One region of the Amycolatopsis jiangsuensis genome, then DNA from elsewhere that is predicted to be linked to it. Evidence: riboswitches for the same ligand, from Rfam matches in the RefSeq annotation. Region 1 holds a riboswitch; each other region holds the start of a gene.
What was found. Region 1 has a riboswitch for cobalamin ahead of BJY18_RS07920 (CbtB domain-containing protein). Riboswitches for the same ligand answer to the same signal wherever they lie in the genome.

Region 1 (3,262 bases):
TGAAGGCCAGCAGGTGCGTGCCGTGCTCGATCTCGCGCGCGATCAGCGGAGCCGCGCAGAACATGCCGAGCAGCACCGGCAGCACGATCACCACGAACTCGCCGACCTTCATCAGGTCGAACCAGCTGTCCTTGAAATCGGAGCCGAGAGATCCGCACGAGCCGCTCACCGAGCTTTCGGTGGCACAACTGCCGAGCGCGGCCACGTCGGCCCGCATCGACCCGTGCAGCAGGAGCACCGTGACGTAGCCGGCCACGAGCAGAGCGAGCAGGACGATCACTTGGGCGCGCTGCTGGCGCCAGGCCACCCAGATCATGCGGCCACCTCCTCGTGCGCGGCGCGCAGGTATCCGAGAGCGAGCTGGGTCAACGTGGGCGGACGGCCGTGCCAGACCGGATCGGCACCGGCACCGGCACCGGCCGTGACGAGCAGGTGCGTGCCCCGGTCGCCGCGTGTCGCGTCCACCACGGTGCGGGCGGGGACCGGGATCGGCCCACCGAGCGGGCCGGACAGCACGGTGTGCCCGGCGATCAGGTCCCGGACGTCGCCGGCCAGCCGGACCTGCCCGCCGGCGAACAGCAGCAGGTGGTCGCACACCTCTTCGAGTTCGGCCAGGACGTGCGAGGACAGCACGATGGTGGTGCCGTGCCGTTGCCGCTCCTCGGCCAGCGCGGCGAGCACCGAACCACGCGCCACCGGGTCGAGGTCGGCCAGCGGTTCGTCCAGCAGCACCAGCTCCGGGTGCGTACCGAGCGCCACCGCGAGCGCGACCCAGGTGCGCTGGCCACCGGAGAGCGTGCCGATCCGCGCACCGGCCGGGACGCGTCCGCGGGTTAGGTAGTGCTCCGCGTGCGCCTGGTCCCACTGCGGGTTGGCCGACCGGCCGAACCGCAGCTGATCCTCCACAGTGAACTGCGGGTAGAGCGGTTTCTCCTGGGACAGGAAGGAAACCCGGTGATCGGGTTGCCGGCCGGACGGGCGGGCACCAGCGACCTCGACCTGTCCTTCGGTGGGCTGCAGCAGGCCGGTGAGCAGGCCGAGGAAGGTGCTCTTGCCCGCCCCGTTCGGGCCGACCAGGCCCACCACCCGCCCGGACGGCACGGCCAGCGTGCAGTCCCGCAGCGCCCAGCCTCTCCGGTAGCGCTTGCCCAGCCGGTCGGCCCGCAGTGCGGGCCGGCTCTCGCGCTGTGTCATGTCCCCGGTCATGTCCCCTTGTTCCGTTCCGTGGTCAGGATAGAGCGTCGGTGACGCTCAGTACTCGCAGGTCACTTGCGGCTCGGCCGCGCTGCCGCCGGCGGTGCAGGTGAGGCTCGTCCCGGCGTCGATCGGGGCGTAGCCGATGATCGGCTCTCCGTCGCTGAAGAACGTGACGGTGCTCCACGTGTTCGGCGGCGTCGGGTAGTCGCGGACGCTGTCCGGCTGCTGCGCACTGGAGTAGCCGTCGCCTGCCGCAGTGCTCAGCCGGACTTCGAGCGGGTAGCCGGCGGAGTGCACGCGCAACGGCGTCACGTCCGCACCCCCACCGGAGGTGGCCTGCCCGGCGAACGCGGTGCCGGCCAGTGCGAGTGCCGCGGTCGCGGTCACCGCCGCGCCGGCCGTGACACGGTGGACGATCCGGCGGCTGTCCGAGGCGGTCATGTCCCCTCCCTATTTAACTACTTAACTAGTAAAAGTACGTTAGCACTGGATCCGGTCCGGCTGTCAACGCGGGGGACCGGCCGGCCGAGCACGGTGACACCGGCCACCCGCCGGGCGATTGACTGCCGGGGTGGCTGGTCGTACGGTTCAGCACGCGCGGCGGTTTCCCGAAGCCGGTGAGAATCCGGCACGGTCGCGCCACTGTGAGTCCTCCCCGGAGGGCGAGTCAGGTCGAGGAGCCGCCGTTTGTTCCACCCGCAGGGGACGCGTCATCCCGAAGGAGAACACCATGACCAGCATTCCGGCCGAGCGTTCCACGCCGGTCGTCCTGCCCGTCTCGAAAGCCGTGCTGTGGCTGGGCCTCACCGTGCTCGCGGCGCTGCTGCTGTACTACTTCGTCGGGGTCGACCAGGGCGCGGTGTCGGTGTTCGGCAGTGACACGCACGTGCACGAGTTCGTCCACGACGCCCGGCACCTCCTCGGCTTCCCCTGCCACTGACCCGGCACATGGAACGCACCCTCATCCTGCGCGGCCTGCTCGCCGGCGCACTCGGCGGACTGCTCGCGTTCGTTTTCGCGCGGGTCTTCGCCGAACCGCTCGTGCAGTCCGCCATCGACTACGAGGCCGGCCGCGACGAAGCCCAGGCCGCGCTCGACAAAGCCGCCGGGCTGCCGGTCGAGACCGAAGGCCCGGAAGTCTTCAGCCGGGCCGTCCAGGGCAACCTCGGGATCGGCGTCGGCATGGTGCTCTTCGGGGTCGCCATGGGCGCATTGTTCGCGGTGGTCTACACCGTGCTGCTCGGCCGCACCGGCCGGATCCGCGCGCGGGCACTCGCCACGCTGATCGCCGGTGCCGGATTCCTGACCCTGTACCTGGTTCCGTTCCTCAAGTACCCGGCCAATCCGCCTGCGGTCGGCCACCCGGGCACGATCGGCGCCCGGACCGGCCTGTACCTGCTGATGGTCGCCGCGTCGGTGCTGTTCCTGGTGGCGGCGCTGCTCGTGGGGCGGCGGCTCGCGCCGCGGCTGGGCACCTGGAACGCGACGCTGGTCGCCGGCGCCGCATTCGTGGTGCTCTCGGCGATCCTGATGGCGGTGCTGCCCTCGCTCGGCGAGCTGTCCGGCGCAGCCGGCAGTGAAACACCGCTGCCGCTGCGGGATCCGGCCGGCCGGATCGTGTACCCGGGATTCCCCGCGGACACGCTGGCGGAGTTCCGGCTGTACTCCGTGCTGGCCCAGGTGATCCTGTGGACCACGATCGCGCTCGTGTTCGGTCCGCTCGCCGAACGCGTGCTGCGGCGGGACGCTCCGGTGCGGGCTGTCGCCGAGGCGTGAACCCTCTTTCCGGGCTGGGCCCCTTTTTCGCCGCCGAAACGCATCCGCCTGATGCCAGGCCGCCCGCGCCGTGGCGTCCACTGGCCGAGGTGCTCGACGACGGACCCGTGCTGCGGCACCGGGTCGAGCAGGTCCGGGACGTGCTCGCGGCCGGCGGCGGCCGGGTGGAAGGGCGGGTCGCCGCCTCGGTCGCGCATCTGGGACTGGCCGCCCGGCTCTGCTCGCCGGCACTGGCGCTGGCGGCCGGGCACGCGATCGTGCCGGACTTCGCCGGTGCCTGGTGGCAGCC
Region 2 (3,262 bases), 430 kb from region 1:
TCGAGATCGAGTCGAAGTGGCTGGTGGACGCCGGTTCGCGGCGGCAGAAGTGGATCGACCAGGCGCAGTCGCTGAACCTGTACATCGCCGCGCCGAGCGGGCGCAAGCTCGACGAGCTGTACCGCTACGCCTGGCACAAGGGCCTCAAGACCACCTACTACCTGCGCGCGCGGTCGGCCACGCACGTGGAGAAGAGCACCCTGCGCGGCACCGACGGCAAGCTCAACGCCGTCTCGGCCACGCCGGCCGCCGCCCCCGCGGCGAGCGCTTCCCCGGCCCCGGCCCCCTCGCCCAGCCCGTCCCCCTCGCCCGCGGCCGCGGTCCCGGCCACCCCACCCGCCGCGACCCCGGAGCCGAAGGAGATGCCGAAGGTGGAGGACGTCGACTTCGTCGCCACCGAGGGCGCCGCCTGCCGGATCGACGACCCCGACTGCGAAGCCTGCCAGTAAAGGAAACCCGGAGACGATGACCAACGTGGAGACCACGGACGCGACCGGTCTCGGTGAGATCGAGGTCGGCGCGGCCCGGATCGACGTCGACGACAAGCGGATGATCAACGCGCGCGCCGACGTCAACCAGCTGCTGCCGATGAAGTACCGGTGGGCGTGGGACAAGTACCTGGCCGGCTGCAACAACCACTGGATGCCGACCGAGGTGGCGATGCAGGCCGACATCGCGCTGTGGAAGTCGACCGACGGCCTCACCGAGGACGAGCGGCAGATGCTCAAGCGCAACCTCGGCTTCTTCGCGACCGCGGAATCACTGGTGGCCAACAACATCGTGCTCGCGGTCTACCGGCAGATCACCAACCCCGAATGCCGCCAGTACCTGCTGCGCCAGGCCTTCGAGGAGGCCGTGCACACGCACACCTTCCAGTACATCTGCGAAAGCCTCGGCCTGGTCGAGGGCGAGCTGTTCAACATGTACCGCGAGGTTCCCTCCATCTCGGAGAAGGACGCGTGGGCGCTGAAGTACACGCAGAACCTGGAGAACCCGGACTTCGAGACCGGCACGCCGGAGGCCGACCAGGCCTTCCTGCGGGACCTGGTCGCGTTCTACGTGATCTTCGAGGGCATGTGGTTCTACACCGGGTTCGCGCAGATCCTGTCGCTGGGCAGGCGCAACAAGATGGTCGGCATCGCCGAGCAGTACCAGTACATCCTGCGCGACGAGTCGATCCACCTGAACTTCGGCATCGACTGCATCAACCAGATCAAGATCGAGAACCCGCACCTGTGGAGCGAACAGTTCCAGGCGGAGGTGCGCGGGATGCTCGAGGACGCCTGTGAGCTGGAGGTCGCGTACGCGCGCGACACCATGCCGCGGGGCATGCTCGGGCTGTCCGCGCAGCTGTGCGAGCAGTACATGCACTTCATCACCGACCGGCGTGCCCAGCAGATCGGCCTCGCGCCGATTTTCGGGGAGACGGAGAACCCGTTCCCGTGGATGTCGGAGGCGATGGATCTGAAGAAGGAGAAGAACTTCTTCGAGACCCGGGTCATCGAGTACCAGTCGGGCGGCGCCCTCGACTGGGACTGAGCCCGCCCGCTAGGCTCGGCCACGCCACTGGTTCGCCGGGGCGTGGCCGAGTTCGCCTGTGAGCACAGCCGCGTTCCGGTGAGGCAACAGGGAACCCGGTGTGAATCCGGGACTGCCCCGCAGCGGTATGTGGGAACGGAAGCCGTCACCGCGCAAGCGGTACAGCACTGGGCGCGAGCCCGGGAAGCGACGGCCGGTAGGCATGAGCGCTACGCCCACGAGTCCGAAGACCTGCCCGTGGTACGCGCGCCGACGGCGTGCGTGAGTCCGGGCCTCGTGGGACAAGGCGCGACCGAAGCACGGTTTCCGCGTGCCCGGGCTCTTCCGGCGAGCACGTGAGGATGCATGCTGTGGACACCATCGGCACCACTGTCCTGGGCTACCCGAGGATCGGGCCGGAGCGCGAGCTGAAGCGGGCCCTTGAGGCCTACTGGGCGGGCGCCGGCACCGAAGCCGATCTGCTGGAGACCGGGCGGGTGCTGCGCGAGCGGACCTGGACCGCCCTGCGCGACGCGGGTCTCGGCTCGGTCCCGTCGAGTACCTTTTCGCACTACGACCAGATGCTGGACACCGCGACACTGTTCGGCGCGCTGCCCGCGCGGTTCACCAGGCTGGGCCTTTCGCCGCTGGACACCTACTTCGCCGCCGCGCGCGGGGTGCCGGACGCGCCCGCGCTGGAGATGACGAAGTGGTTCGACACCAACTACCACTACCTCGTCCCGGAACTGGGTCCGGACAGCCGGTTCACGCTGACCGGCACCGCACCGGTCGACGAGGTCCGCGAGGCTCGCGCACTCGGCGTCACGCCGCGCCCGGTGCTGGTCGGGCCGGTCACCTTCCTGTTGCTCGCGAAGCCGGACACCCCCGGTTTCCGGCCGCTCGACCTGCTCGACGAGCTGCTGCCCGCCTACGCCGAGCTGCTGCGCCGGTTGCGGGCCGAGGGCGTGGAGTGGGTCCAGCTGGACGAGCCGGCGTTCGCGGCCGACCGGAGCACCGCCGAGCTGAACGCGCTGACCCGCGCCTACCACGTGCTGGCGAAGGAGACGGACCGGCCGAAACTGCTGGTGGCCGGGTACTTCGGCAGGCTGGGCCGGGCGCTGGGTGTACTGGCCCGCTCCCCGATCGAGGCGCTGGCGGTGGACCTCGTCACCGATGAGTCCTTTGTGGACGAAGTCGTCGTGGAAGGTGCCCTGCGGGACAAGGAAGTTCTCGCCGGGGTGGTCGACGGGCGCAACGTGTGGCGTACCGATCCGGACCGCGCGCTCGCGCGGGCACGGCGGCTGGTGGGCACCGCGGCCCGGGTCAGCGTGAGCACGTCGTGCTCGCTGCTGCACCTGCCCTACGACGTGACCGCGGAAACCCGGCTCGATCCGCGGCTGCGGAGCTGGCTCGCGTTCGCCCGCCAGAAGGTCGACGAGGTGGTGCTGCTCGGACAGGCGCTCGCCGGCGAGGACGTGGACCTCACCCCGGCCCGCGACGCGGTGGCCGACCGCGCGGGCGCCACGGAGCTGACCGATCCGGCCGTACGCGCCCGTCTCGCCGGGCTGACCGAAGCCGACGCCGTCCGGCCGCCGTACGCCGACCGTGCCGTCGCGCAGGCGGCCGCGCTGGATCTGCCGGACCTGCCGACGACCACCATCGGCTCGTTCCCGCAGACCGGTGACGTCCGCCGGGCCCGGGCCGCGCACCGGGCGGGCCGACTCGGCGACGGCGAATACCGGGC
Region 3 (3,262 bases), 3.6 Mb from region 1:
TCACGTCGGTGAGCACCGGGCGGGCGGCGCCCTCGTACCGGACGCCGACATGCGAGAACTCGATCACCGGACCACCTCCGCGACGAGCGCCGGGCGCGGGGCCAGCCAGGCGGGCAGCACGCAGACCAGGATCGCCAGCGCAGGCAGCAGCGGCAGCTCGGGCCAGGCCGGCGGGGACGCCGAAGTGGCCAGCGTGGCGGGATCGGCCACCAGCACGAGCACGCAGCCCGCCACCCCGCACAGCGCGACCAGCGTCTCCGGCAGTCGCCACGGGTCGGGCCGATACGTCGTGCGGCGCACCCGCCGGCCGCCGAGCACGAACCCGGCGCCGGCCACGACCAGGCCCCCCACCAGCATCGGCACTCCGAGCCACGACGCCGAGCCGTCCAGCACGCCGTACACGCCCACCGCGACCCCGACGAGCCCGGCGAGCACGCAGACCGCGATCACCACGCGAACCCGCCGGCCGAGGTAGCCGCGGCGGCCGTAACCGCGCGAGTCCATGGCCGCCGCCAGCTGCAGCGACCGGTCCATGGCGTCGGCGAGTACCGGCACGAAGATCCCCTTCACGAAACGCAGGCCGCGGGTCCGGCCGGCTCGAAGCCGGCGCGCTCGCCGTACCCGATGGACGCTCTCCACCAGCTGCGGTGCCACCGACAGCGCGACCGTGACCGCCGTGCCCACCTCGTACAGCGCGCCCGGCACGGCCTTCAGCAGGCGCTTCGGGTTCGCCAGCGCGTTCGCGGCACCGACGCAGAGCACGATCGTGGCCAGCCGGAGACCGTCGTAGAAGCCACCGAGAAGTTCCTCGGCGGAGGTGGGACCGAGCAGTTCGATCCCGGCAGCCGCTGCGGGCAGCGGGATCGAGGGCAGCGTGAACAGCACGTGCCCGCCGTCCTCGCCGCCGATCAGGATCCGGAACAGGATCCGGGACACGAGGATGACCCCGGCGACGATCGCGTACATCCGGAACGCCAGCGCCCAGGGCGCATCACCGCGCCGGGCCACCACCACGAACCCGGCCACCGCGATCACCAGAGCGAGCAGGAGCGGGTTCGTGGTCCGGCTCGCGACGACCGCGAGCGCGAGCGCCCACACCCACCACGCGCCGGGATGCAGCGCTCGCGCCTCAGCCCGCACCACGCCGGCGCCGGATCGCGGTGCCCACCCCGGCCGCGACGATCAGCACGACCACCACGATGCCCACGACCAGCCCCCACGGGAAACCGCTGTCCGAAGTGGACGACTGCTCCGCGGCCGGCGCGGGGGCGTTCGCCTTGCGCACCGGCGCGGTCCGCGGCGGCGGGTAGTCGGTGTAGGACTTGCCGATCGCGAAAGACCAGCCCTCGAAGCTCCCGGCGGGCGGCTTCCAGCTCTGGACGCCGACCTGGCTCGACGCCCATTTACCACCGTTCGTGGCGGTCCAGAAGCTCCAGCTGGCACTCTCCGGCGGCAGGTCGGTGCACGCCTGGTCGGCGGGCTTGCCCTCGATCCGGCAGATCAGCGCCAGGCCGTACTTACCCGCACCGGCCAGCTCAAGCCCGGCGTTCTGCAGTGCGGTGACCCCGTTCTCCTGCGGTCCGGGCGCACAGCGGATGAGCGGGTCACCGCCCAGGCCCTGGAAGTCGACGACGACGGTGACCCCGTTGCCGTCCGGGCAGTATCCCGGGGTGCCCTTGCCGGGCACGGTGGCGGCGGCGGGACTGGCCCCGCCAAAGCCGGTGGTGACGAGGAGTGCGCACCCGGCGAGGAATCGCCCCCAGTGGCGCGCGTGTGTGAACCCCATGGCTGATGAACCTCGCATCGATCGGACCACGACGGGCGATCCGGCTCACGGCCCACGGCGGGCCGCTCACGGTTGCGGGTCAGCGCCGGATTTCCACCGGCTTCCCCCGTTCGTGGCGTAGAACCCGTTGACGTTAACCCACCGCAGGCACCCGCCGGAAGCGACGACGGCCACACCTACACTTCCGGACGTGGGATTCGGACAGCTGCGCGTGGGCCTCGTCGGCACCGGACCGTGGGCGAGCACGGTGCACGCTCCCGGGCTGGCCGAGCATCCGGGCACCGTGCTCAGCGCGGTGTGGAGCCGGCGACCGGAGGCGGCACAGTCGCTCGCGCAGGTCCACGACGCCGTGCCCACCACCGATCTCGACGAGCTGTTCGAGCAGGTCGACGCACTCGCGTTCGCGGTGCCGCCCGCGGTGCAGGCGGAGATCGCGCCGCGCGCCGCGGCGGCGGGCAAGCACCTGATCCTCGAGAAGCCGATCGCCGCCGACCTGGCCGGTGCGCAGCGGCTGGCGGCCGCGGTGACCGAGGCCGGCGTCGCCTCGCTCGTGATGCTCACGCTGCGTTTCTCCCAGCAGACCCGCGAGTGGCTCGACGGCGTCACTCAGGCGGGTGGCTGGCGCGGCGGTGGCGCGCGGTGGCTGTCCGGCGCGCTGCTCGGCGGCCGGTACGCGACGTCGGCGTGGCGGCAGGACCCGGCAGGCGGCGCGCTCGCGGACATCGGACCTCACGCCTTCGACCTGCTCGACGCCGCGCTCGGGCCGATCACCGGCGTCCTCGCGGCCCACCGCGGCGAGAACGACCTGTGGCAGGTGCTGCTCGCCCACGAAGGGGGCGCGACGAGCACCGCGACGCTCACCCTGCGACTGCCGGTGCAGCCCACCGTCGCCGAGGTCGCGGTGTACGGCGAGCAGGGCTACCGGACATTGAGCCGATCGGGTACCGCTGCCGAGGCGTACACCGCACTGCTGGATGACTTCGCCGCGATGGTCGCGAGCGGGACCACCACGCACCCGTGTGACGTGCACCGCGGGGTGCACCTGGCGCGCATCATCGATCAAGCTCGTGCGCTGGCCGGCTGAAAACCTCGCGTTTTCCCTTGTGAAACAAGGATTTCCCACTCCACTATGGACTGCCCCAGCACGTAACTCCGTTTCCCGCCACCGGAAAAGTTCACCTCATAGTGCGCGTGACTGGAAGTGCCGCGCGGATCCCTTGATGCGATGGTGATCTTGGGGATGGGGAGAAGAGCGGTTCGGTGAGGGGTTCGAGAAGGGAAGCGCATGGGAGCCCTGCTGCGCGCTTTCTGGGGGATCATTCCGGCCACAGCGATCGCGCTGCCGTACGCGGCGCTCTGCTGGCCACTGCTCGTCGTCCGGAGGCGGCGAAGAAGCGGCGTGAGTGTCGCCCACGCGTCCGCCACCGCGGGCGTCGACCTGCTGATCGTGACCCTGGCCGGGCTGATCCTGCTGCT

Region 2: another riboswitch for cobalamin. It lies ahead of metE (5-methyltetrahydropteroyltriglutamate--homocysteine S-methyltransferase); the one in region 1 lies ahead of BJY18_RS07920 (CbtB domain-containing protein).
Region 3: another riboswitch for cobalamin. It lies ahead of BJY18_RS24915 (hypothetical protein); the one in region 1 lies ahead of BJY18_RS07920 (CbtB domain-containing protein).

The regions. Positions count from the first base shown of each region.
Region 1 covers NZ_JACHMG010000001.1:1,863,077-1,866,338, reverse strand. Annotated here, with positions in the region: gene BJY18_RS07935 (ABC transporter permease) at 1-316, opposite strand, end outside; gene BJY18_RS07930 (ATP-binding cassette domain-containing protein) at 313-1,194, opposite strand; gene BJY18_RS07925 (hypothetical protein) at 1,252-1,638, opposite strand; adenosylcobalamin (AdoCbl) riboswitch at 1,796-1,883, shown strand; gene BJY18_RS07920 (CbtB domain-containing protein) at 1,928-2,137, shown strand; gene BJY18_RS07915 (CbtA family protein) at 2,146-2,973, shown strand; gene BJY18_RS07910 ((2Fe-2S)-binding protein) at 2,970-3,262, shown strand, end outside.
Region 2 covers NZ_JACHMG010000001.1:2,294,596-2,297,857, forward strand. Annotated here, with positions in the region: gene BJY18_RS09975 (ribonucleoside-diphosphate reductase subunit alpha) at 1-449, shown strand, start outside; gene BJY18_RS09980 (ribonucleotide-diphosphate reductase subunit beta) at 466-1,539, shown strand; cobalamin riboswitch at 1,599-1,792, shown strand; gene metE (5-methyltetrahydropteroyltriglutamate--homocysteine S-methyltransferase) at 1,881-3,262, shown strand, end outside.
Region 3 covers NZ_JACHMG010000001.1:5,500,635-5,503,896, reverse strand. Annotated here, with positions in the region: gene BJY18_RS24925 (ABC transporter ATP-binding protein) at 1-67, opposite strand, end outside; gene BJY18_RS24920 (CbiQ family ECF transporter T component) at 64-1,143, opposite strand; gene BJY18_RS24915 (hypothetical protein) at 1,130-1,786, opposite strand; cobalamin riboswitch at 1,804-1,943, opposite strand; gene BJY18_RS24910 (Gfo/Idh/MocA family protein) at 1,977-2,870, shown strand; gene BJY18_RS24905 (VanZ family protein) at 3,072-3,262, shown strand, end outside.